2 linked regions of the Dehalococcoides mccartyi 195 genome follow. The protein of the gene in region 1 interacts with the protein of each later gene in a pairwise test. Links are inferred from orthologs where the notes say so. Each region holds a gene or a part of one and is shown in the gene's direction. Other genes may lie near its edges.

What was found.
Region 2: the proteins of leuS (region 1) and ligA interact in binary tests that used the Escherichia coli proteins (3 or more experiments, as listed by UniProt). The link is inferred for Dehalococcoides mccartyi 195 from one-to-one orthologs.

Annotation. Positions count from the first base shown.
Region 1 is NC_002936.3:185,951-202,318, reverse strand. The notes cover bases 12,665-15,715. They hold leuS (leucine--tRNA ligase), read left to right. Parts: upstream 12,665-12,994; coding sequence 12,995-15,436; downstream 15,437-15,715. Other genes in these bases: proC (pyrroline-5-carboxylate reductase), read left to right, coding at 15,438-15,715; DET_RS01115 (NAD(P)/FAD-dependent oxidoreductase), read right to left, coding at 12,665-12,815. Also shown: DET_RS01180 (hypothetical protein), read right to left, coding at 1-1,360; DET_RS01175 (glycosyltransferase), read right to left, coding at 1,357-2,280; DET_RS01170 (SIS domain-containing protein), read right to left, coding at 2,295-2,945; DET_RS01165 (GHMP kinase), read right to left, coding at 2,973-3,950; DET_RS01160 (nucleotidyltransferase family protein), read right to left, coding at 3,947-4,657; DET_RS01155 (NAD-dependent epimerase/dehydratase family protein), read right to left, coding at 4,660-5,598; DET_RS01150 (glycosyltransferase family 2 protein), read right to left, coding at 5,591-6,586; DET_RS01145 (HAD-IIIA family hydrolase), read right to left, coding at 6,579-7,811; DET_RS01140 (glycosyltransferase family 4 protein), read left to right, coding at 8,019-9,035; DET_RS01135 (DUF1616 domain-containing protein), read right to left, coding at 9,037-9,948; DET_RS01130 (ferredoxin-thioredoxin reductase catalytic domain-containing protein), read right to left, coding at 10,036-10,542; DET_RS01125 (glutaredoxin family protein), read right to left, coding at 10,539-10,814; DET_RS01120 (DUF2769 domain-containing protein), read right to left, coding at 11,003-11,299; more of DET_RS01115, read right to left, coding at 11,508-12,664; more of proC, read left to right, coding at 15,716-16,241; DET_RS01100 (CvpA family protein), read left to right, coding at 16,338-16,368.
Region 2 is NC_002936.3:544,639-553,153, reverse strand. The notes cover bases 5,616-8,515. They hold ligA (NAD-dependent DNA ligase LigA), read left to right. Parts: upstream 5,616-5,998; coding sequence 5,999-8,032; downstream 8,033-8,515. Other genes in these bases: pth (aminoacyl-tRNA hydrolase), read left to right, coding at 8,032-8,515; DET_RS03160 (DUF1015 domain-containing protein), read right to left, coding at 5,616-5,854. Outside these bases: tyrS (tyrosine--tRNA ligase), read left to right, coding at 1-1,063; DET_RS03175 (pyridoxal-phosphate-dependent aminotransferase family protein), read left to right, coding at 1,123-2,211; serA (phosphoglycerate dehydrogenase), read left to right, coding at 2,213-3,793; pyridoxal 5'-phosphate synthase glutaminase subunit PdxT, read left to right, coding at 3,866-4,453; more of DET_RS03160, read right to left, coding at 4,526-5,615. UniProt on the Escherichia coli protein: DNA ligase that catalyzes the formation of phosphodiester linkages between 5'-phosphoryl and 3'-hydroxyl groups in double-stranded DNA using NAD as a coenzyme and as the energy source for the reaction.

The DNA of each region.
Region 1 (16,368 bases):
TGATACCCCCGCTTATATAGCCCCGCTGAGTATAGTTTTCCAGGTATTGCCAGGCAGATACATCAAAACGGCTGACCATATCAGATACTGCCCCGTAGTGAGCCAGCAGATGCCCGGGAATAGCCACCAATAAAACGGCCACCATTATAAGGGTAGTCAGGCGGTTACGCAGCAGTTTAACCGTAAAATACGCAATGGGCACCAGCGAAAACAGAAATGCCCGCGTCCAGAATTCCGAACCGTAAAGCATACTGCATAAAATCACCGCTGCCACCCCTTCCAGAGCCAGCAGGGGGAAATCAAAACGGTGACGGTATTTGAGGGATAAAAGCACCCCCAAAACCGCCAGACCGGCAAATAAGCCTGAAAAGATAAATCTTACCTGAGATATTTGCAGGAATGCCGCTCCCGCTTCCCCACCGCTGCCTGCGGAGCTGAACTGGAAAAGGTTTTCAAGCTCAAAAGCCCGGTTAACAAACTCCGGCAATTGGGAATCAAACTGAGTGGCCGCCCCGTAAATAGTCCAGCAGCCCACCATTACTATTGCCAGAATACCCAGATTAAACCCCTTTACCAGACGGCTTAGGATTAAAGCCGCCACACACAGCAAAGCTGCCACCGAGGTCAGCAAATGAGTTACCGTAAGTGCCGCCAGCACCAGAATAACCACTACCCGGTGGGAAACGGCATTTCCCTGGGCAAGGGAAAAACCGGGGCTGGTGATAAGGGCCAAAAGGCAAATCAAAAAGAAAACCCCTACCCCCTGAGGCACAAAATAAATCTGGGCTACCCAGTTTGCCAGATAAAACACCCAGATAGCCGCAAAACGGTGATTGGGATTGGGGATAATATTCTTAAATAAACAGTACAGCGGAACAAACATCAATATCTGCATAAGGAAAGGCCCGTAAAAAGCCAGAAAATCCAGACAGGAAGTACCAGATACCGCAGACAAACTATAATCAAGTATAAAAAACCCCGGCCAGTTATGAAAGGTATAGGCGGCCGGGTCTATACCGCCGGTCTGGCTGATAAACTGGGTATTGGGGTAATAAATGCCATATGTCCACTGGGCAGAGACCGGGCTGGACTGCAGAATAACCGGGCTGAGCCAGAGCATAATCAACATTATAAAGGTATATAAACACAATAAACGGGTTTGCGGGGTGCGCATTTTCCAGAGAAATGCCGACCCTATACATAAAGATGCCACCGCCAAGACAAAAAGAAGCAGCGGCGGCTTAAGTATATTTTCTGTGTCAGGGCTGAAAGTGCTTCCCGCCAGGCTAAAACCCCACAAAACCAGCGCCAAAATGCCAAACAGCTTTGAAAACGAAAGCAAAAGGGCTTCGTTTTTCATCTTTTCAGCCTGAAATTAAAATAGCCGCCCAGCCAGGCCAGCTGAGCCAGCGGCAAATACCACAAATGAACCGGGTTGCAGTACCTGAAAGCCAGATACAAAGCCATAAAGGGAGAACCCAGACGTGACAGCACGCACGTAGCCCTTTTAGTAAAACCAGTACGGCATATCTTTAGATAAGCCGCATCACCCCGCCCCCAATTGACCCGCTGACGCCATAATTCCAAGGCGTTTGCCGGAGGGTAATGCCCAACCCGCCCGCAGTTTGCCCAAACCGCCTTGTACCCGGCATTAACAGCCCGTTTTGAAAGCATAATATCACCGGGATAGGCCAGTTTCGGGTGCAGATAATACAGGTATAATTCGGGAGCAAAACCGCCGGTTGCTTCCAGACACTGGCGGCTGGCTATAAAACACGGGCCGCTGGTATAGACCGCCCCAAAACCCACTACCCGGTGATACAAGCGCCCGAATAGTGAAGAGCTGGAATGGGCTAAAAGACGCATGCGGTGGTAGTCCCACCACTGCCCGGCACACCTGCCCAGGCGGCTTTTGTCCGGGCTGAAGGAATATACACCCACCAAGCCTATTTCCGGGTCGGTAAATGTATTAAGAACGCTGGTCAGGCTGGTATTATCCAGATAGGCATCACTGTCCAGAAAAAGCACGTATTCCCCGGAAGCTATGCCCAGGGCATACTGGTAACCGAAATAAACCCCTTTGCCGGGTTCAAAATATATCCTTACCGGATAATCCCCGGCTATATGGCAGGTTGCATCCGTGCTTTGGGCGTCCACTATGATAATTTCCCGGATAAGACTGCTGCGGTAAGCAGGCATAAGCGAATCCAGACAGTCTTTTATAGTAGAAGCACTGTTTCGGGTACAAATTACTACCGAAAGGCTCATTATATTTTCCAAGGCTAATCCCCGAACTAGACAGTTTCTTTTTCTATGCGGGCCTTTACCATACAGGAAAAGATATGCCCAAGGCTCAGGTGCACATCTTCCACCTGCCCGTAATCACAGCTGGAAAGGACTATGCAGCGGTCACAAAGCTCAAGCAGCTTTCCCCCGCCGAAACCGGTCAGCCCCACCGTAGAGGCACCGCATTCATTGGCGTATTCCACCGCCCGTACCACATTGGCCGAATTGCCCGAACAGCTGATAGCTATCAGCACGTCTCCCGGCTCTATCTGGCCGATAAGCTGCTCCGTAAAGATAGACTCATAATTAACATCATTAGCCAGAGAAGTGATAAAAGCCACATTGTCAGCCAGGCTGCAGGTGCGCAGGCGGGGTTTACCCCGGAGGGCTGTGCCTATCCGCAAATCACGGGCCATATGCGAAGCAGTAAAGGCGCTTCCCCCGTTGCCCACAATAAATATCTGGCGGCGGCGGCTATAAGCTTGATAAATCAGCTCCGCTACCCCGCTGATATCCTGGGCAGCCAGCTCTTCCAGACAATGGCTTAGACCCCCCAGGTACTCACGGAACAAACAGTCCATATCGCTTACAAGACTGGTTTCCGGTAATTCGGGCTTGTGCCCTTTGCCGTTGGCAACATCCGGCTTGCTGATAATCATAATTTACCTCCATTTGCATTCTGAAATTTACAAAACATAAATTATCTTGCTGCCCTCAGGTTCAAACTCAAAATCCACCTGCGGCAAATCTGAAAGCGCCCGGCGTACGGAATCATGGCTCTTGGGCGGGGCGCAGACCAGCAAAAAGCCGCCCCCGCCCGCTCCCAAAAGCTTGCCCCCGTAAGCACCGGCACTTAATGCAGACTGGTAACACTGGTCTATATACGGGTTTGAAATACCGCTGCTTAGATTCTTCTTGGCCAGCCATCCTTTATGTAAAATATTCCCCATGTCCTCCGGCAAAGCATGGTCAAGAAGGCACTCCCGGCAAGAAGCGGCCAGTCTGGTAAGGCAGGTTAAATTCTTAAAATTAGCCGGGCGGGTGGTATTGGACTGCTGTTCAGCCAGAATACTGCCTGCCTGACGGCAAGAACCGGTATAGAAAAGGAGCAGACTTTTATTTAAGTTTGCTTTAAGCTCCGCCTTAAGCGGCAGGGGTGAAACCCCCACATATTCGTCAGCTTCAAACCGGAAATAGCATATGCCCCCGTAAGCGGCAATATACTGGTCCTGCTTGCCGATAGGCTCTTTCAGGCAGTCTATCTCTATCCGGCAGGCCTGTCTGGCCAGTTCTTCAGCCGAAAGGAGTTTACCCTGATAAGCATAAAGGGCATTTAACAGACCGACCGTAAAAGTGCTGGACGAACCCAGCCCGGTACCGGCAGGTATATCCGCTATAGAGACAATCTCTATCCCCCCGCTTATACCGGTAAGTTTCAACGCCTCCCTGACAATGGGATGGCATATTTCATCAACCGTATTTACTATTTCGGTGGACGAGTAACTGACCCGGATAGTGCTGTCAAAACGTTTGTTGACCGTAATATACATGTATTTATTTATGGCGGTGCTTACCACCTCACCTGCTTTAAGGGAATAAAAAGCCTTAAGGTCTGTGCCGCCCCCCGCAAAGCTTATCCGGAATGGTGTACGGCTGATAATCATACCGGCTGGTTCTCCAGATAGTTGCAAAAGGTATATATGCCCTCTACCGTACCCACATCATAGAAACATTCCTTTACCGGATAGGCCAGCATCCGCTGGTTGTGAGCCAGCACCGGCAGAATAGCCCTCTCCAGCGAATAAGGTTTGTCCTTTTCCAGGGTGGCAAACAGGCTCTTCCGGAGAATAAGAGCCCCGGCATTTACAAACTTCAGTTCCGGCAGGTGGCTGTCTTTTTCATAACAGCTGACCAGCATATTTTCATCCAGTGCCACGTCATTGCGGGCATTTATACGCCCATGCCTGTTATCATAAACTGTCATAAGGGCATCACAATTATTTTGAGAATAGGTCTGCCAGGCCTGCCGGTAATCCATATCCAGATAGGTATCCCCGTTTATTACAAAAAACTCTTCTTCCAGGTAATCTTCGGCATTTTTCAAAGCCCCGGCCGTACCCAGCAGTTTTTCGGTTTCCTGACTGTAGGCCAGCTTAAGGCCGTATTCATCTCCCGACCCGAAACAATCTTTGACCATTTCACCCAGATGGCCTATGCACAAAACCACCCGGTCAAAGCCCTGTGATTTCAGCAAGCGAAACTGGTGGTGCAGAAAAGGACGCCCGGCCATGGGCAAAAGACACTTGGGAATGTTTTCAGTTATGGGTCTTAGTCTGGTAGCCAAACCGCCGCAAAGTATTACCGCCTGCATAGTCAAATCTCCTTCAGAGTTTCTTTGATTGCCAGTTTGACGGCTTGAAGTGAAGTAAACTTAGGTTTAAAGCCCAAAGTGCGGATACGGCTGATATCAAAGCGTACCTGAGGGGCATCCCCCTGCCAGCCGCGTTCCCCACCGCTATAGCTGTAGCAAACATTCTTAAGCCCCATTTCCGAGGCGACCAGACAGGCAATATCCCTGACTGCCACCGAATCAGGCGTACCCAGATTATATAAACCCAAATTTTTGGTTGATTTTTCAAACCCCAGCAACATACCGGCAACACAGTCACTAACGTGCAGATAAGGCTTGCTCTGGCTTCCGTCACCCAGCACTAACAGACTGGACGGGTTCTGGCGAAGACGGCTGACAAAATCATATATCACCCCGCTGTGCCGTCTGCTGCCCACAATATTGGCAAAGCGGAACATGGTGGCTTTCAGCCCGTAGAGATGGCTGTAAGCACTTATCAGCCCTTCGCCTGCCAGTTTGCTGGCACCATACAGGGAAATAGGCAAAAGCGGCCCGTAATCCTCATCCAGTACCGTCAGACCGCTCTCCCCGTACACCGCCGCACTGGAAGCAAATACCAGCCTGTCCACCCGGTTTCGGCGCATGGCTTCCAGCAGGTTATGGGTAGCCAGAGTATTATTCTCAAGGTCTATGCCGGTATCTTTGGCGCTATTCTGGACATTGGCATGGGCAGCCAGGTGAAATACCGTTTCGCAGCCTTTTACGGCTGAATCCAGCAGAAATTTGTCCGTAAGGTTTCCGTTTATTATTTCCAGTTTATCCCTTTGGCCGCACTTAAGGTTTTCGAGTGAACCGTTTGAAAGGTTGTCCATTACCCTTACCTTAAATCCCTGTGACAGCAGGGCATCTACCAGATGACTGCCGATAAAACCGCACCCGCCGGTGACTAACACTTCAGGCATTTACCGCCTCCTTGACTGATATAAATCTGGCTGAGGCCATTCCGCGTATATAACCCCAGCCGGTAGAACCCAGAATATTTAAGGTGGTCAGAATAGTTAAAGCAGACCGGCGGGGTTTGAGAGGCAGATTTAGCAAGCTGAGGGGAAGCAGACGGAGAAAAATCCGCCTAAGCAAACCCAGTTCTTCAGATAAAACCCCTGCCCCGCTTGTTTCTTTGCCCAGCCTGTATTTAAAAACCGCCTTGGTATACCCTTCCCAATAAGCCCTCTTGGCAATAAAACCCGGCTTCAGCCGGTAACGGTATACCCGGTGCATAACTTTTACTTCGGGTGCGTAAAGGATATTCAGGCCGCTTTGCCGGCAGATACGCAGGCAAAATTCGGTATCCTCACCCACCAGTTCTGACTTGCCCTTTTTACCCCCGCCCTTAGCGCCCAGTTCGGTATCAAAGCCCTGCCCGTTACTGAAAGCCTGCCGCCGAAAAGCCATATTGGTTCCCCAGGCGTTTCTGATATAGCCGCGGCTGCGGGGAAGGCAGGGCATAGTGCTTATGACCCAGTTAAACTCCGCCGGAAACCAGCTGAGTCCGGGGTGTTCCCACCAGGGCAAGGCCGGGCCGGTAAGCCCTATGATTTTTTTATCCTCCCTAAAACAGCAGGCGATACAGCCAAGCCACTCCGGTGAAGCGGCCGCATCATCATCTATAAAAGCTATTATTTCCCCCTGTGACTTCTCCACCCCCAGGTTGCGGGCACTGGCCAGCCCCGGCAGACCGTCATTGAAAAAGAGCTTGAAATTACGGCTGTAAGGGTGCTGCGAAAGACAGCGGTTCAGGTTGGAAAAAAGCTGGCTGGATTTTTCAATAACCAGTATTACTTCAAAATTGGTATAAGCCTGGGATTTAAGGCTGTCTATGAGGGATAACAGGTCGGTATAACGCTCCATGCTGTATGCTGAAACCACTACCGAAATAAACGGGTCAGCCATTAACGCTCTCCCGCAGTATAGTCCGCAAGATGCGGGCGCCATCATGGAAACTGCGGAGTTTACCCGCCCCTTCCAGCCTTTTTGCTTCGTAGCTGGGTACTTCCTTTACTTTCAAGCCCTTGCGGGTGGCCCGGATATACATTTCGGTATCTATCTCAAACCCGTCACTTTTCAAACACAGGCTTCCCAGTATCTGGCGGCGGAAGGCATGGTAACCGTAAACCAGGTCTGTATAACGGCAGCCGCACACCAGATTAGCCATTTTGGTAAAGACAAAATTGCCAAAACGGCGGAAGAGCGGCATATCCGAAGTGCCACCGCCCCGGCAGAAGCGCGAACCTTTGACCATCTGATACCCGTCAAACAGAGGCCCCACATAGCAGGGAATCTCCTCCGGAGCCAGTGACCCGTCTGCATCCAGAGTAACCACTATATCCCCGCAAGCAGCTTCAAAACCCGCCCGCATGGCATCACCCTTACCCCGGCCAGGCTGATTTATGACCTTTATTTCCGGCCATAGCCGCAGGGCATTTTCAACAGTTTTATCAGTAGACCTGCCGTCCACCAAAATAACTTCGGCAATACCCGGCACGCACCTTAAGCGGGGCAGAACACTGCAGATATTTTTTTCTTCATTCAGGGTGGGTATAACTACCGAAACAGACGCCTTGCCCAGTGCATCCGCCAGCACCCAATCCACCGCGGCTGAAATATCACCTGCCAGAAAAGAGGGGCGGCTGTCAACAGAAATTTCCAGCTTAAAATAATCTGTTTCGGGCAAAGTATACGGCACCAGCACCGCCTGGCAGCCTGAACGGTTGGCCGCCTGAATATCTATCAGCCGGTCACCTATAAAGTATGAACCGCTGATATCCAGGCCGTATTTTGCAACTGCCTGGTCAATAAGGCCGGTGGCCGGTTTACGGCAGGTGCAACTCTGGGCAGGGTGATGCGGACAGTAAAAAATATCATCCAAATGAGCACCGAAATAGCCCAAATCTTCTTTGAGCTTGTTGTGGATTTCGCCTAAAGTCTCTTCCGAAAAATAGCCTCTGGCAACCCCGGACTGGTTTGTAATCAAAATGACCAGGAAGCCCTGGTCATTCAATCGTCTAATAGCTTTGCCCGCCCCTTCCAGCAAGCGTATCTTTCTAGGGGAATTGCAATACGGCACGTCTTCTACAATTGTGCCGTCACGGTCAATAAATACAGCCTTTTGGTTCATTTGTACCCTGTTTTTCGCTTATTGTCACTATAATAAGACCATCAGGTGCCATTTGTCAATAGTTTTTGCCTAAATATTACGCTTTGTCATGGTCATTTGGCATATCTGGCAATTACCCAAACTTCTCTCAGCTTCGCAATCAAAAATGCTTTGACGAACAGCCAAAAGTGGCTTACACTAAGCTCCGGATATTTAAGAGAGCCTAATATGATAAAAATCTGCCTGATAGGTGACTTTAAAACCTGCCCTGACCGCAGCATCTACAAGATGGCGGCCCAGCTGGCTGATTCTCTCTCTAAAGAAAAGGGGATATCCCTGCTGCCCTGTCCCAGGGAACACTTTACCCGCCCCCGCAGTTTAAACCGCATCCGCCGTTTCCAGCCGGATATAATCCATTTGCTGGGAAAGCCGGATCCCGCCGAACTTTTCCGCCTGAAAATGGCCAAACTGTCTGCCCCCCGTGCCAAAACGGTTATTTCCGCCCAACAGCCTGTTAAAACCCGCACCGTCAGGAATATGCTTTCTTATGTAAAGCCGGACCTGGCCATCTGTTTATCCCAAAAAAGTGCCGGTTTTTTCGGGGAGTGCGGGGTAAAAACCGTTATCTTGCCGAATGGGGTGGATATGACTAATTTCAGGCCGGTTTCCCCTGAAACCAAGGCCGAACTCCGCCGGCGGTATTGCCTGCCCCCAAATAAGCTCCTGCTGCTTCACGTAGGGCCTGTACGGGCCGGTCGGGGAGTGGACTTGCTGAGGCGGCTGCAAAACCCGGATACCCAGGTGATCATGGCCGTGTCAAATCCGGGTATTTTCAACCGGACACTGCTGGAAAGCCTGAGGAAAAGCGGCTGCATGATTCTGACCAGTTTCCGCCCCAATATTGCAGATTTATATGCTCTGGCAGATTGTTATATTTACCCCATGCTGCCGGAAGAAGATGCCAATTACCAGATTTTTTCCAGCGAAATGCCTCTGTCGGTGCTGGAAGCCATGGCGGCCAATCTGCCGGTTATAACCACCCCCTTCGGGGCGCTGCCGGAAATGTTTCCTGAGGGAGACGGACTATACTATGCCCAAGATGATTTTGAATTTTTAAAGGCCTTTCAGGCCTATACTCAGGGGACACCGGTAAAGACCCGCACCAAGGCGGAAATGTGCAGCTGGCCGGAAGTAATTAACCGCCTGAAAGAAGTTTACACAAAGCTCTTAAATGAAAAGATTTAGCCTAAGCCGCACTGAACACCAGCTTTAGCGGCTGAGAAAAAACAGCTTCTTCACCCGCATAAAGCCAGATTTCCAGTATCTGGTTATCTCCGGCTTCGGGCGGGGCAAAATAAAGCTCAAGTGATTCGGCCGCACCCGCCGCCACATCCACCAAACCATCAAATTCCCCGCCGTCTGCCAGGGAAAATATATACAGTTGCCCGTTAATAAAGGCCTCCACCCGGTAGAGTGTACCTGACTGGCCGTTATTGGAGATGACCAGTTTAAGGCGGGCTAAGTCAGCTTCCACAGCAGGCTGGTTGCCATACTTAACAGCGGACACCTGCCCGTTACTTAGAATAAACAGCTCCGGAAAATTTTCGGCGGTATCATCTATTCCCAGCAGATAAAACTGGGTAAACTCAGCCGGTGAATAAGCTTGAACCAGACGCTGAACGGCAAAGCCCCCCGCCCCCAGCAGGCAAACCGCCAGAAGCACATTTAAAAAGACCTGGGCGGTGCTTTTCGGCGTTTGTTTTTTGGTATCAGGCGGAACCAGTATCAGGCCGGGCTTTTCATCTGGCGGCAGGTGCTGCCTTCGGGCAATAGCCGCCAGACAGAAAACAAGGCTGAAGCCGCCAAGCGTATAGAAAACACTTTCCTGATTTAGCCCGGCCGTATAGTTTAAAACCAGCCCGGCCAGCATGGAGACTGACAGACTGAGTGCCAAACTCACCATAAGCCGTGATGAGCGGCTGAGGCTAAGCTTAGAGGGGTACAGGACTGATGCCAGGGCATAACCCGGCACTATCAGGACCAGCGGCAGGCCAAATAACAGCCGCAAAGGCAGTACCCAGCCACCGTTAAAGGCCAGCACACCTAACCCTATAAACAGTATCAGCAGATAAAAATCATACCGGCGTAAAAAATTCATCCCGAAAGGCCTGCCCCATAAGCACAGTAATTGACACTATAATAGACTAAGCGGCACATAGAGGCAAGCCTTTTGGACTTTTGGGTTTTATTGCATAAAGAGCTCAAAGCGCTCTTTGTCTGCTTTGCAGATAGGGCACTGGTCAGGGGCTTCATCACGCCCGCACAGATACCCGCAGACCCGGCAGCGCCAGACAGGATATGCAAGACTAGCAGGTGCCTGGGCAGTTTTTGCTTTTGGCAGGGTTTTGGGTGCATGGCGGCGTTCCGGAACCGGCTGAGGCTTTTTTTCACCTTTGGCAATTTGGCTGTCAACGTAGAGCGCACAGTAGCAGCTGCCAAATTCGTTTATATCTGCATCACGGTAATCACACGGGCAAATAATATCCAAATCAGCTTTCCGGTTACCCTCTGCCAAACGGCAGGGGCAGGACTGATAACCATAACGCTGGCGGTTGGCCAGCAAGCCCTCTGCCAGCATTTTGACAAAAGCGTTATCCGGGTTCAGGTGATAACCCGAAGCCTCAGCTTCACTTCTTAGGCGCAGCTGGAACAGGGCTAAATCTTCGGCTGGTTCGGGAAGCTGCTGACTCATGCTTTCAGAGCCTCCCGTATTTCGGCTTCCTTATAGCCTATTATCACTTTGCTTCCCCCTATCAGCATAGTGGGAAAAGATTTTGACGGGTTAAGGGCGCTAAGCTCTGTTACCGCTTTATCCCTCTCAGACCCGGTAAGCAAATCAACATATTCAAATTCATAAGCCACTCCCAGTTCAGCCAGAAGCTGGCGGGTCAGGCGGCACCAGCCGCAGGTGCTGAGAGCATAAAGTTTAATCTCCCCGGCATTTTTACCCGTAACTTTTTCCATATACGACAAATACCTCCTATCCGGACTAATACGGCACTCAGTGTGCAAACAGACTGCTTAAAACGGCGGCAAATCTTTTATCTGTAAGGCATCCGCCTGTATAAGAAATATATTACTACTAAATGAAACCCGGTGAAATAGCATAAGCGGCAGGCGGAGGCATATAAAAAAGCCTGTATTTGATTATCCTAAGCAGACTTGCCCTCAATACAGTAGAAGCCGCCCGGTTCAGCTTCGGACAGCTGGTGTTTGGCATATATTTCGCAGCTGCCGCAGATACACGGTTTGCTGCGGTCAATTCCTTTGCAGACAGACTTCCCGTTAAGGCAATATGCCTTGGGTATTTTATGGGGATTGAGGGGTATTTCCCTAAAGCTGGTTTTCAGCCCGGCCATTTGGGTGCGGACACATTCACTCTGGTTCTGAACGGGACATTTATGGCAGACGCATTTATTTATGATATCCAGATTAAAAGATATTTGCATGCTCACTTTCATTCCTCCCGGTATGGCAGGACATATCATATGCTGAAAAACCCTGGCAACTGCACCGGATATTCATTATGCGTTTTACAGGCTCTATACGGTATTAGTAATTGTACGTATTTATCTCAAGCGGATGTTCTATATCCGGCAGACAGCCAAAGAAGGGGTAAAACAAAGAGCAGGCTATTACCCCGCCCGGCCATTCCCGCTAAGCCCCCGCCGCTGATTCACCTGCCAGATAGCCGGTGGAAAAAGCCGCCTGAAGGTTATAACCGCCGGTATCCGCATCTATATCCATAACCTCCCCGCAGAAATAAAGCCCTTTTACCAGTTTAGACTCCATAGTCCGCGGGTTTATCTCCTTCAGGTCTACCCCGCCGGCAGTCACCACCGCCGCACTTAAAGGCAAAGTGGAAGTAATATTGAACCGCAGGCATTTCAGGTTTGCCAAGATAACTTCTCGTTCAGCCGCCGTTATCTGGCCGCCGCATTTGAACGGGTCTATGCCGGTCAGGTCTACAAACGGCCTTATCATCTTCTGGGGCAAAAGCTCTGAGAGCAGGTTTTGAAAACTGCGTTTGCCGAAAGTATCAAAGTCCCGCTGGAGGCGAAGACGCAGTTTATCCAGCGAAAGTGCCGGTTTTAAATCTATGGCCACACTCACCGCCCCTTGCTCCAGTGCCTCGGCAACCGGCAGACCCATCAGCATGGTCAAAGGCCCGCCCAGCCCGAAGTGGGTAATCATAAGCTCACCCATGCGGCTTTCAATCACCGCTTTGGGCGGTTTTTTGCCCGCAATACCCCGCCCCCAGTCCTGCAGGGTCAAATCCGCAGGTATTTTATCCGCTTCACAGCGGTAGGCCGTCAGGCGGATATTTTTCAGGGCCACCCCCTGCATGCTCTTTGCCAAATCTATCTCTTTCACCACCAGAGGCACCAGAGCCGGACGGAGTTTCACAATAGTATGCCCCAGCGCTTCCGCCAAACGGAAACCGTCTCCCGAAGAGCCGGTACCGGGATAGGACGCACCCCCGGTGGCAATCACCGCCGCATCCGCCCTGAAGGTCTCCTTTTCGGTTTTGACCCCCACTACCCGCCCCTCACTTACCAGTATCTGGCTGACCTTCTGCCCGCTTACCAAGGCCGCGCCGGAGGCATATTCAGTTAAGGCCGCCACCACGTCATGAGCTTTGTCCGAAACAGGGAAAAGCCGCCCGCCACGTTCGGTTTTGGTTTCCACCCCGTAACGTGCCAGCAAATCCACCAGCTCCTGCCGGAAAAAACGGCTGAAGGCGCTGTATAAAAACCGCCCGTTAGGGCCGAAAGCGGTGATAAATTCGGCAATATCCCGGCTGTTGGAAATATTGCACCTGCCCTGCCCCGAAATAAGCATTTTCTTGCCCGGCTGTTCGGTCTTTTCCAGCAGGATTACTTTACCGCCGCACTCAGCCGCCCGGCCTGCCGCCATAAGCCCTCCCGCCCCCGCACCTATTACCACAATCTCTTTAACTGTCATTAAAAAACCACCGGCCACTTACGGCCAGCCTTTCTATTTATATATAGCACATTTTCAGGTCTGCTTCATTTTACCCAATTCCTGCCCAATATAGAAATAGCCCCGAAAAGCCGCCCCAAACTTGAAAGCACCGGCAGTACGGGGTAATATAATCTGATATCTCAGATAGGAAAACAGAAATGGCCGAAAAATATAATCCGCAGGAAACAGAAAAAAAGTGGCAGGATAAATGGGCGGCAGACCGCCTTTACCACGCCGGTGAAGACAGCCCCAAACCCAAATGGTACTCCCTTACCATGTTCCCTTATACTTCTGGCAACCTCCATATAGGCCACTGGTATGCCGAAGTCCCGGCGGACTGTTTTGCCAGATACAAACGCTTAAACGGCTTTAACGTAATGCGCCCGGTGGGTTTTGACTCTTTCGGCCTGCCGGCGGAAAACGCCGCCATCAAGCACCATATCCACCCCCGTATCTGGACGCTGAATAATGTGGAAAATATGCGCCGCCAGCTTAAAACTATCGGCGCTATGTTTGACTGGGACAGAGAGGTTATAACCTGCCTGCCCGAATACTACAAGTGGACTCAGTGGTTCTTCTTAAAGCTGTATGAAGCCGGGCTGGCTTACCGCGCCAAAGCCCCGGTAAACTGGTGCCCCAGCTGTCAGGCGGTGCTGGCCAACGAACAGGTGGTAGACGGCACCTGCTGGAGATGTGAAACCCCCACCACCCGCCGTGACCTTGAACAGTGGTTTTTCCGCATTACCAACTATGCTGATGAACTGAAAGACCATGACGGCCTGGACTGGCCGGAAAAAATAACCGCCATGCAGAGAAACTGGGTAGGCAAAAGCTACGGGGCGGAAGTATCCTTTGCCCTGGACTGCCCGGCTGCGCCCGAACAGGAGATAAAGGTCTTTACCACCCGCCCTGACACTATTTACGGGGTGACCTTTATGGTACTGGCACCCGAACACCCTCTGGTTGAAAAGATTACCACCCCCGAAAACAAAGCGGCGGTGGATGAATATATAAAGAAATCCCGCGCCTGCACTGAGATTGAGCGCCTTTCCACCGAAAGGGAAAAAGACGGCGTTTTTACCGGTGCATACGTGACCAACCGGGTAAACGGCCATAAAGTACCCGTCTGGATTGGTGATTATGTTCTCCAGAGTTACGGCACCGGGGCGGTTATGGGCGTGCCCGCCCATGACGAGCGTGATTTTGTCTTTGCCCAAAAATACGACTTGCCGGTTATAACTGTAATTGCCCCGCCGGATTATGACGGCCAGCCCCTTGAAGCCGCCTATATAAATGAAGGGGTTATGCAGAATTCCGGCCCGTTTAACGGCCTGCCCAATACCGAAGGCAAAGAAAAGGTATGTGACTATCTGGCGGAACACGGCTGGGGCAAAAAAACCGTAAACTACAAACTGCGTGACTGGCTTATTTCCCGCCAGCGTTACTGGGGCGCCCCCATACCCATGATCTACTGCGAAAAGTGCGGCATTGTACCCGTACCTGAAAAAGACCTGCCGGTGCTTCTGCCGGAAGATGTAGAGTTCCGCAGCGGGGGCGAATCCCCCCTGAAATATAATGAAGGCTTTGTAAATACCACCTGCCCGGTCTGCGGGGGTAAGGCTAAACGTGAAACAGATACCATGGATACCTTCATGTGTTCTTCGTGGTATTTCCTGCGTTATACCAGCCCCGGTTATGACAAAGGGCCGTTTGACCCGGAAAAACTGCGGTACTGGATGCCGGTAGACCTTTATACCGGCGGTGCCGAACACGCCGTTATGCACCTTTTTTATTCCCGTTTCTTCACCAAAGCCCTGCGGGATATGGGCATAATAGACTTCGGCGAACCCTTTAAAAAGCTTTTTAATCAGGGCATTATCGTCAGCAACCACCAGAAAATGAGCAAATCAAAGGGGAATGTAGTTACCCCGGATAATCTGGTGGCAGAGGTAGGCACAGACGCCGTCAGGGCTTATCTGATGTTTGTGGGCCCGTGGGATCAGGGCGGGGAATGGAATGATTCCGGCCTTTCGGGTATGAGCCGCTGGCTGAACCGGGTCTGGAACTTGTTTACAGAAGAATACACCCCCCAAACCGCCTCGGCTGAAGCGGAACGCGAACTTAAGCGCACCCTCCACCAGACTATCAAAAAGATAACTATGGATATTGAACGGCTGCGTTTCAATACGGTAGTGGCCGCCCTGATGGAGCTTTCAAACAGCCTGGCCAAGTTTAAAGAGGCTGCCGCCGTCTCGGCGGAAAGCTGGCAAAACAGCCTTAAAACTTTTGCCCTTATGCTTGCCCCGGTTGCCCCCCATATTGCCGAGGAACTCTGGGCAAATCTGGACATGGAATATTCCATTCACAACCAGAGCTGGCCTAAGTGGGACGAAGAACTGGCTAAAGACGAAGTGATTACCCTGATTATCCAGGTAAACGGCAAACTCCGCGAAAGGCTGGAAATGCCGGCCGGTATCTCGGAGGACGAAGCTAAGGAAACTGCCTTAAACAGCACCAGAGTCAAACCCCACCTGCAGGGCAAAACCCCGGCGTCTGTCATATATGTACCCGGCAAATTAGTAAATATTGTGGTGAAATAATATGAAAATAGCATTTATCGGCGGGGGAAATATGGGCGAGGCCATTTTGGGCGCCCTTATCCAAAAGAATATCTGCCCGCCTAAGGATATTACCGTAAGTGAGATTAAAGCCGAACGCCGCACTTTCCTTGAAAATACCTATGGCATAAAGACCACCCCTTCAAACCCGGAGGCCATAAAAAACGCCGAAGTAGTCCTGCTGGCTATAAAACCCCAGAACCTGGCTGAACTGAGCGCCGGACTTAAGGGCAAACTGGCAGAGACACAGCTGGTCATATCCATTATTGCCGGGGCAACTCTAAGTAAACTGTCCGGCGGGCTTGAACACAAAGCCGTAGTAAGGGTTATGCCCAACACCCCGGCTATGATAGGCATGGGCATGAGCGTCTGGACTGCCCTGCCGGCGGTAAGCCCCGCCCAGAAAGAACAAGCTAAAAGCATACTTTCCGCCATGGGCAAAGAAATATATACCGGCAAAGAAACCATGCTGGATGCGGCTACCGCCATCTCAGGTTCAGGCCCGGCTTATTTCTTCCTGTTTATGGAAAGTCTGGAAAAAGCGGCTCAGGAAATGGGCTTTACCCCTGAGGAAGCAACGGTACTGGTATCCCAGACAGCCGCCGGTTCGGCTGTTTATGCGGAAAAATCCGGCCTGCCGCTTGCCCAGCTCCGCAAAAATGTAACCTCTCCCGGCGGCACTACCGCCGAAGCTATAAAGGTATTTGAGCAAGCCGGACTGGAAACAACCGTGATTAAGGCTGCCAAAGCGGCTTTTGACCGTTCGGTAGAGCTGGGAAAGGGCTAATCTCCCTTTAGCCCAAGACCTGCTTAAATACGGCTGACAAATCCAGACCAATCCGGCTATTGCGTTTACCCATGCAGATATGCTTTAATCAAAGCTATGAACTGGCTAGATATAGTTTTACTGATAG
Region 2 (8,515 bases), 360 kb from region 1 along the record:
CAGTTCGCCGGATATCCATCTGGGACACATGGTAGCCCTTAGGAAACTCCGCCAGCTTCAAGACCTGGGGCATCAGGTAGTTTTGATAGTGGGAGACTGGACCGCCCAGATTGGTGACCCTTCCGGCGCTTCTGTCACCCGCCCCATGCTTTCGGCCGAGCAGGTAAAGGCAAATGCCAAAACCTATCTGGAACAGTTTTTCAAGATTGTAGATAAAGACAAAACCGAAGTCCGCTGGCAAAGCGAATGGTATGCTAACTTTAAACTGGAAGACGTAGTCCGCCTTTCATCCAAATTTACCGTAGCCCAGATGCTGGCCAGAGACGATTTTGCCAAAAGATATGCCGCCGGCAAACCCATCAGCGTAACCGAACTGCTCTACCCCATGCTTCAGGCCTATGACTCTGTCATGGTGAAATCTGACGTGGAGTTCGGGGGGACAGACCAGAAGTTTAATTTGCTGGTAGGGCGTGAACTGCAGGAAATGCTGGGGCAGAAACCCCAGCAGGTGCTAATGGTACCCATACTGGTAGGCACTGACGGCGTCCACAAAATGAGCAAAAGCCTGGGCAACTATATTGGCGTAGCCGAAGAGCCCACCGAAATATTCGGCAAGTGCATGTCTATCCCGGATGAGCTGATACTCCAGTATTTTGAACTGGTGACTGATATACCCGCAACCGAAATAGCTGATTTTAAAAACCAGATGGCAAACGGTCTGGTAAACCCCATGGTACTTAAAAAACGCCTGGCCCGCGAGCTGATAACCCAGCTTTACAGCGCCGCTGCCGCCGAAGAGGCGGATGCCCAGTTTACCCGGGTGGTGCAGCGGGGTGAAATACCGGAGGATATGCCGGAATGCCGTTTGGAAAACGGTGAGAGCATCTGCGTGATAGATTTTATTATCAAGGCAGACCTTGCTAAGAGCAAAAGCGAAGCCCGCCGCCTGCTGGAACAGGGCGGAGTGGAAATAAATTCCGCTAAAATATCCGACCCCGGTACAACTGTGAAATGCGGTGATATAATAAAAGCCGGCAAGAGACGCTACTCCAAAGCTGTTTAGAATTTTGCTAAAAGCAATATTTTTTATATACTAAAGGTAATATTTGAAAAGGAGCCAGTATGCAAAACCTGAGAATCCCCGGACCTACCCCCTGTCCTGAAGAAGTCTTAACCGCCATGGGCCAGCAGATGATAAACCACCGCGGACCCGAAATGGCAGCTATCATGAAAGAGGTAGCTGAAAAACTGAAGTATTTCTTCCAGACTAAAAATGATGTCTTGGTGCTCACTGGCTCAGGTACTGGCGGCCTTGAGGCCGCGGCTGTCAACTTTTTATCTCCCGGTGAAACCGTACTAAGCGTTTCCATAGGTGTATTCGGCGAACGCTTTGCCAAGATTGCCTCCATTTTCGGGGCTAAGATAATTGCCCTTAATTTTGAGCACGGCAAAGCGGCTGACCCCGCTCTGGTCAAAAAGGCTCTGGCGGAACACCCCGAAATAAAAGCGGTGCTGATTACCCACAACGAAACCTCCACCGGCATCACCAATGACCTTAAATCTCTGGCATCCGTAGTAAAGGGTGCCGGCAAGCTGCTGATGGTAGATGCCATTTCCAGCCTCAGTTCCATTGACCTGCCGGTTGACGAATGGGGTTGTGACGTAGTTGTATCCGGCTCACAAAAAGGCTGGATGGTTCCCCCCGGTCTGGCTTTTATTTCCGTCAGCCCTGATGCCTGGAAAGCCAATGCCGAATCCAAGATGCCCCGTTTCTACTGGGACTTGGCTAAACACAAAGCCAGCATTGAGAAAGGGCAGACCCCCTGGACGCCCTGTGTTTCAGTTATTGTAGCTTTACACAAAGCTTTAGCAATGATGGAAAAAGAAGGTATGCAGAATATTTTCAAGCGCCACCAGAAAATTGCTGACTTTACCCGCAAGGGTGTCAAAGAGCTGGGTTTGACCCTGCTTGCCGAAGAAAAATATGCATCCAACACCGTTACTGCTGTTTTGGCTACCGAGGGGCTTGACCCCAAGAAGCTCTTAAAGGTAATGCGCGAAGAATACAACACCGTGCTGGCCGGCGGACAAGGCCCTCTGGAAGGCAAGATTTTCCGTATAGGCCATCTGGGTTGGGTAACCGAAAATGACATTAAAGTCACCCTGGACAATCTTAAATTAGCCCTGCCCAAGGCAGGTTTCAGGAGTTAAAATGAAAAAAGTACTGGTAAGCGATGCACTCTCCGCAACCGGGTTATCCCCCCTTAAGGAGATTGCACAGGTAGATGTAAAGACCGGCCTAAAACCGGAGGAATTGGTAAGCATTATCGGTGAATATGACGCCCTGCTGGTACGCAGCCAGACCCAGGTCACCGCTGATATTATCAATGCCGGTAAAAAACTGCAGGTTATCGGCCGGGCCGGAGTGGGCGTAGATAATATTGACTTAAAAGCTGCCACCGGTAACGGTATTATCGTGGTAAATGCCCCCACCGGCAACACTATCTCCGCTACCGAACATACCCTGGCCCTTATGCTGTCTATGGCCCGCCATATTCCCAGAGCCAACGCCAGCCTGAAATCCGGCCAGTGGAAACGCAATGAATTTGTAGGCTCTGAACTTAAGGGCAAAACTCTGGGCATTGTAGGTTTGGGCAATATCGGCTCTGAGATAGCCAAAAGGGCTTTAGCTTTGGAAATGCGGGTTATAGGTTATGATCCCTTTATATCTATGGAACGTGCCAAAAAACTGCAGGTAGAACTGGTACCCTTTGAAGACCTGCTGAAACAGGCTGACTTTATCACCCTGCATGTTCCCATGACCGGTCAGACCAAGGGACTTATCGGCCCCAAGGAACTGGAAATGATGAAACCCACTGTCCGCCTTATCAATACCTCCCGCGGCGGCATCATAGACGAAGAAGCTCTGGCAGCAGCCATCAGAGAAAAGCGTATCGGCGGTGCCGCTATTGACGTTTTCTCCAAAGAACCCTGTACCGAAAGCTGCCTCTTTGAGTGTGACAATATTATTGTTACCCCCCACCTGGGTGCTTCCACTGCCGAAGCTCAGGAGCTGGCCACCTCTGACGTGGTCAAACAGGTAATAGATGTATTTGAAGGCCGCCCCGCCCGCTATGCCGTAAATGCACCCTATATCTCGGCTGAAAGCCTGCCGGTAGTCGGTCCCTTTATGCCAGTTGCCCGCACAGTGGGCAGCCTGGTAAGCCAGCTGACTGACGGGCACATGAAAAATGTGACCATCAAATACTGCGGCGAACTGGCCGCTTATGATACCACCGCCCTGAAGGCCCTGGTGCTGGGCGGTATACTTGAGCATATCAGCGAAGAACGGGTGAACGTGGTCAATGCTGATATCGTAGCCGCGCAGCGCGGGCTTGGTGTAACCGAACAAAAGGAATCCGCCTGCCAGAATTTTTCCAGCCTGATTACTGTCACCATAGATACCGATAACGGCAAATCCAATACGGTTGCCGGCAGTCTGGTGCGGGGTGACGTGCATATTGTAAGGCTGAATGATTACTGGATAGATATTGTACCTACCGGCGGTTATTTCCTGTTTGCAGACCATATAGACCGCCCCGGACTGATAGGTGCGGCCGGTAAGATTACCGGTGATGCAGATATCAACATAAGCTACATGCACCTCAGCCGCCAGAAAGCCAGAGGGCAGGCCCTGATGATACTGGCTCTGGATGAACCCCTGCCGGAAAAACAGCGCCAGCAGCTGCTGTCCCTGCCGGACGTTCAAACAGTCCAAGTTGTAAAAATCTAGCTTTTAAGGTTTAGGGTAATAAAGCAAGGCTACCGCTTAAGTTGCTGGTAGCCTTGCTTATTTGAGGGATAAATGAAAATCGGGGTACTGGCCCTGCAAGGGGCATTCCGGGAACATATAAATATGCTGCGCACGCTGGGAGCGGAAGCGGTGGAAGTGCGCAAAGCTGAAGAACTGGCCGAACTTTCAGGGCTTATAATCCCCGGCGGCGAAAGCACCACCATTACCAAACTCCTTTATACATTCGGCCTGGCCAAGCCTGTAAAAGATTTAGCACGTAACGGAATGCCCGTTTGGGGTACCTGTGCCGGTATGATTTGCCTTGCCAAAGAGCTAAGCGGAGATATTTCCGGGGTAAAAACGCTTGAACTTATGGATATCACCGTCCGCCGGAATGCCTTCGGCAGGCAGGTAGACAGCTTTGAGGCAATGCTGAAGGTAAAGGCTCTGGAAGGCGGGGATTTTCCGGCGGTATTTATCCGCGCCCCTTTGGTAGAAAAAACCGGACAATGGGTGGAAGTACTGGCCAAGCTGCCTGACGGGACTATGGTGGCGGTAAGGGAGAATAATTTGCTGGCAACATCGTTCCACCCGGAACTCTCGGCGGATAACCGCTTTCACCGGTACTTTGTTCAGATGGCCAAAGATTACAAACCCTGATTAAAATATTTAGGTAAAATCATAAAGGGGAGGTGAAAACCTCCCCTTCTTTGTTTTATAAACCTATGTGATTTACTTTTTGGAATTTGCCTCAGAGTCAAAACGGTAAACTACCAAACCCGAAGGCAGTTTGGGGAAGAAATAAGTGGATTTGCGGGGCATGCGGTCAGATACGTCTGAAATAGCCTTGATAACCTCCGCCTTCATGGGGTTCAGAATAAAGGCCAACTGGAATTCACCTGATTTCACCCGCGAAACCACATCATTACGGTCAAAATTAAAGGCTATGCGCGGGTCTTCCACCGTTTTAAGCCCCATCAGCTCCTCAAGGATAATATGGTCAAGTACGCTCACATCCAGCTTCTTATAGATATCAGAATGGAAATACGGCATAAGGTTACTGGCAGTCTCAATCTCACGCAGGGTCAGCAACGTGAAGTTTTCTGTGCCGCCCAAACCATACATAACCAGGCGGATTTTACCCTCTTCTTTCAGGGCTTTATCCAGAGTATCCCAAGCACCAGGCAGTTTGGCCGGTATGGTAGTAACATCAAAGAACGATGCCAGTTTGGTCTGTAGATTTGACAAAGTACTTGCGTCCATCCCGCCCAGCAGGCGGTGCGCCGGCAAAACTACCAGACCGGGGTCAGCAAAGTCTACCAGGGTCATCATTACAAAATTAACCGGGTCATCAGAGGGGAGCTGGGGGTTTCCGGCCAGACGTTCCCGCCTGTAGGTCAGGGCGCTTTCATAACGATGATGGCCGTCAGCTATATAGATGGGTTTCTTGTCAAATAAAGCCGTTATTTTGGATATGGCTGGTTCATCAGTTACCACCCAAAGCTCATGGCGTTCGCCTTCAATATTCATGCTGACAACCGGTTTGCTTTCGGTTTGCAGCTCAAGCAGCCTGCTTACGTTTTTTTCTATATCCTGATACAGCCCGTACACCGGGCTGGTATTGGCACGGACGGCTGAAATGAGGTTAATCCTGTCCCTTTTAGGTTCGGAAAGTGTGCCTTCGTGGGGGCGGATAACCATCCTGTCCCATTCCTCAAGTCGCACTCTGGCAATAATGCCCCGCCTTTTATACTGTTTGCCGAACACACTGAAGTAATGGTCATGTATGTATATAGCCGCTTTCTTTTCGGCAGTCATTACCCGTTCGCCAATCCATTTTTCCAAGATGGCGGCGGCACGGGTATAGCGGTTATCTACAATATTGTCCTGGGGGGTGGGCTGGCTGTATTCCAGCCGTATATAGTTGTAAGGGCTGCGCTCTTTAAGGGCTTTTTCCTGTTCAGGGCTGATAATGTCATAAGGCGGACAGATAACATCTGCCATATCATCTACAAACATAGGGTTGTAACGTAATCCGTGAAAAGCCCGAACTTCAGCCATTTTTCTAGCTCCCTCTTTCCAAAATCTGGTTTTAGTTTAACTTAGAACGGCGTCTGACGCAAGCCCCTTTCAAACGTGAACGGTTGTACTTTTGTACTTGCTCTAAACAGGGGCTGTGATATACTAATAACCTGTATGGAAGATATGTTTTCCCCCCGAACGGAAATAGAAAACCTGAGGCGCGAGATAAACCGCCATAACCAGCTGTATTACGTTCAGGACAACCCTGAAATATCTGATTCCGAGTATGACGCCTTGCTCCGCCGCTTAAAAGAGCTGGAGGAAGCCCACCCTGAGCTTGTTACGGCGGACTCCCCCACCCAAAGAGTGGGGGCTGAGCCGCTAAAGGCCTTCGGCATTGTCAATCACCCTTATCCGCTGCTTTCTCTGGCAAATGCCTTTTCAGATACGGAACTGGAAGCCTGGTACCTGCGGGTAAAGAAACTGCTGGGGAATGCCGCTTTTCAGATAGACTGCGAACCCAAAATGGACGGGCTGGCAGTTGCACTTACCTACCGAAACGGCAAGTTTACCACCGGCGCTACCCGGGGTGACGGCTTTCAGGGTGAAAATATCACCCGAAACCTGAGAACTATCCATTCTATACCCTTAAATACCGAGGAGGACGCCCCCCCTGTTTTTGAAATAAGGGGTGAAGTGTATCTTCCAAAAGAAGGCTTCGCCAAGCTCAACCGCGAAAGGGCTGATAAAGGGCTATCCCTTTTTGCCAACCCCCGCAATGCCGCCGCCGGTTCGCTCCGCCAGCTTGACCCGTCAGTAACGGCCGAAAGACCGCTGGATATATTTATTTATGCTCTGGGGTATGCGGAAGACAGCCTGCTGCCTGACAGCCACTGGCAGATACTGGAATATTTCAGCCGCCTGGGTTTTAAGATAAACCCGCGTAACCGTCTGGTAAACACCCTGGAAGAAGCCAAAGAATACTACCGTGAGATGGCGGAAAACCGGGATTCCCTGCCCTACGAAGCAGACGGGGTAGTCTTCAAGGTAGATTCCGTATCCCTGCAGCAAAAACTGGGGGATGCGGGACGTGAACCCCGCTGGGCTATCGCCTATAAATTTCCGGCCGAACAGGTCACTACCCTCCTTAGGAAAATAGGCATATCGGTAGGCCGTACCGGCACTTTAAACCCGTATGCTATCCTTGAACCGGTAAATGTAGGCGGGGTAGTGGTAAAACAGGCCAGTTTGCATAACGAAGATGATATCCTCCGCAAGGATATCCGTGAAGGGGATACGGTAGTAATCCAGCGGGCGGGGGAAGTAATACCAGAGGTAGTTGCCCCGGTGCTGGCTAAACGCAGCCCCGAATCAAAACCCTTCAGCATGGAGGAAACCCTGTTTAACCCCAAACTTAGCCGCCCGGCCTGCCCGGTGTGCGGAGGGGAAATATACCGCCCCGCAGGCGAGGCTATGCACTACTGTGCCAACGTTTCCTGCCCCGCCCAGTTTGAACGCCAGCTGGAACACTTTGTTTCCAGAGGGACTATGGATATCCGCGGCATCGGCGAAAGCCTGAGCGTGATACTGGCACAAGAGGGACTAGTCAAAAACGTATCTGACCTTTACTACCTGACTGCGGCTGATTTACTGAAACTGCCGCGCATGGGTGAAAAAAGTGCGGATAATATAATAAAAGCTATCGCAGACAGCAAAAGCCGCCCGCTGGACAGGGTAATATTCGGGCTGGGTATCCGCCACGTGGGAAATGAGACAGCCGCTTTGCTATCCAGCCGCTACGGTGATATATGGGCACTGGCGGGGGCAGGGCTTGATGAACTGCAAACTATACCGGATATAGGTGCCAAGATAGCCAGCAGCATAAAAGCCTATTTCAGCGAAGAAAAAAACATAGCGGTCATCCGCCGTTTGGAAACAGCCGGAGTAAAGCTTGCTTCAGACCAAAAGCCCTCATACAAACCTCTGCCGCTTTCCGGAGTGGAGTTTGTAGTTACCGGCAAACTGGATAGTTTAAGCCGCGAAGAAGCACAGCAAAAAATCCGCTCACTTGGCGGCACGGCCAAGGACAATGTTACCAAAGCAACCCGCTATCTGGTGGTAGGTGCTGATGCCGGCTCCAAGCTGGCCAAAGCCCGCAGTATGGGGGTAAAAGAGCTGTCCGAACAGGAATTTATAAATATGCTGGAGCAATCTTGATGAAACTTATTATCGGGCTGGGAAACCCCGGCAAAGAATATTCGGGCAACCGCCATAACGTAGGTTTCCAGTGCCTGAGCCGTTTTGCCAAAGACAACCATATCAGCTTTGACAAAAAATGCTGCCTTTCCCGCACCGGTTCCGGCCGCATAAATGACGAAGAAATAGTGCTGGCCAAACCCCAGACCTATATGAACCTCTCCGGCAAAGCCGCCAGCCAGCTGCTTCGCCGCTACAACCTTAAAGCCGCTGATATTATTGTAGTGCAGGATGATTTGGATTTGCCTGCGGGCAAAATCCGACTGCGGCTGGGGGGGAGTGCCGGCGGGCATAACGGCATTTCATCTATTATTACAGACATCGGCACCAAGGAATTTATCCGCCTGAAGATAGGTATCGGCAAGCCGGATAGCCGGAATAACGGAACTGAGGTGGTAGACCATGTACTGGGCAACTTCGGCGGGGAAGAACGGGAGATTATGG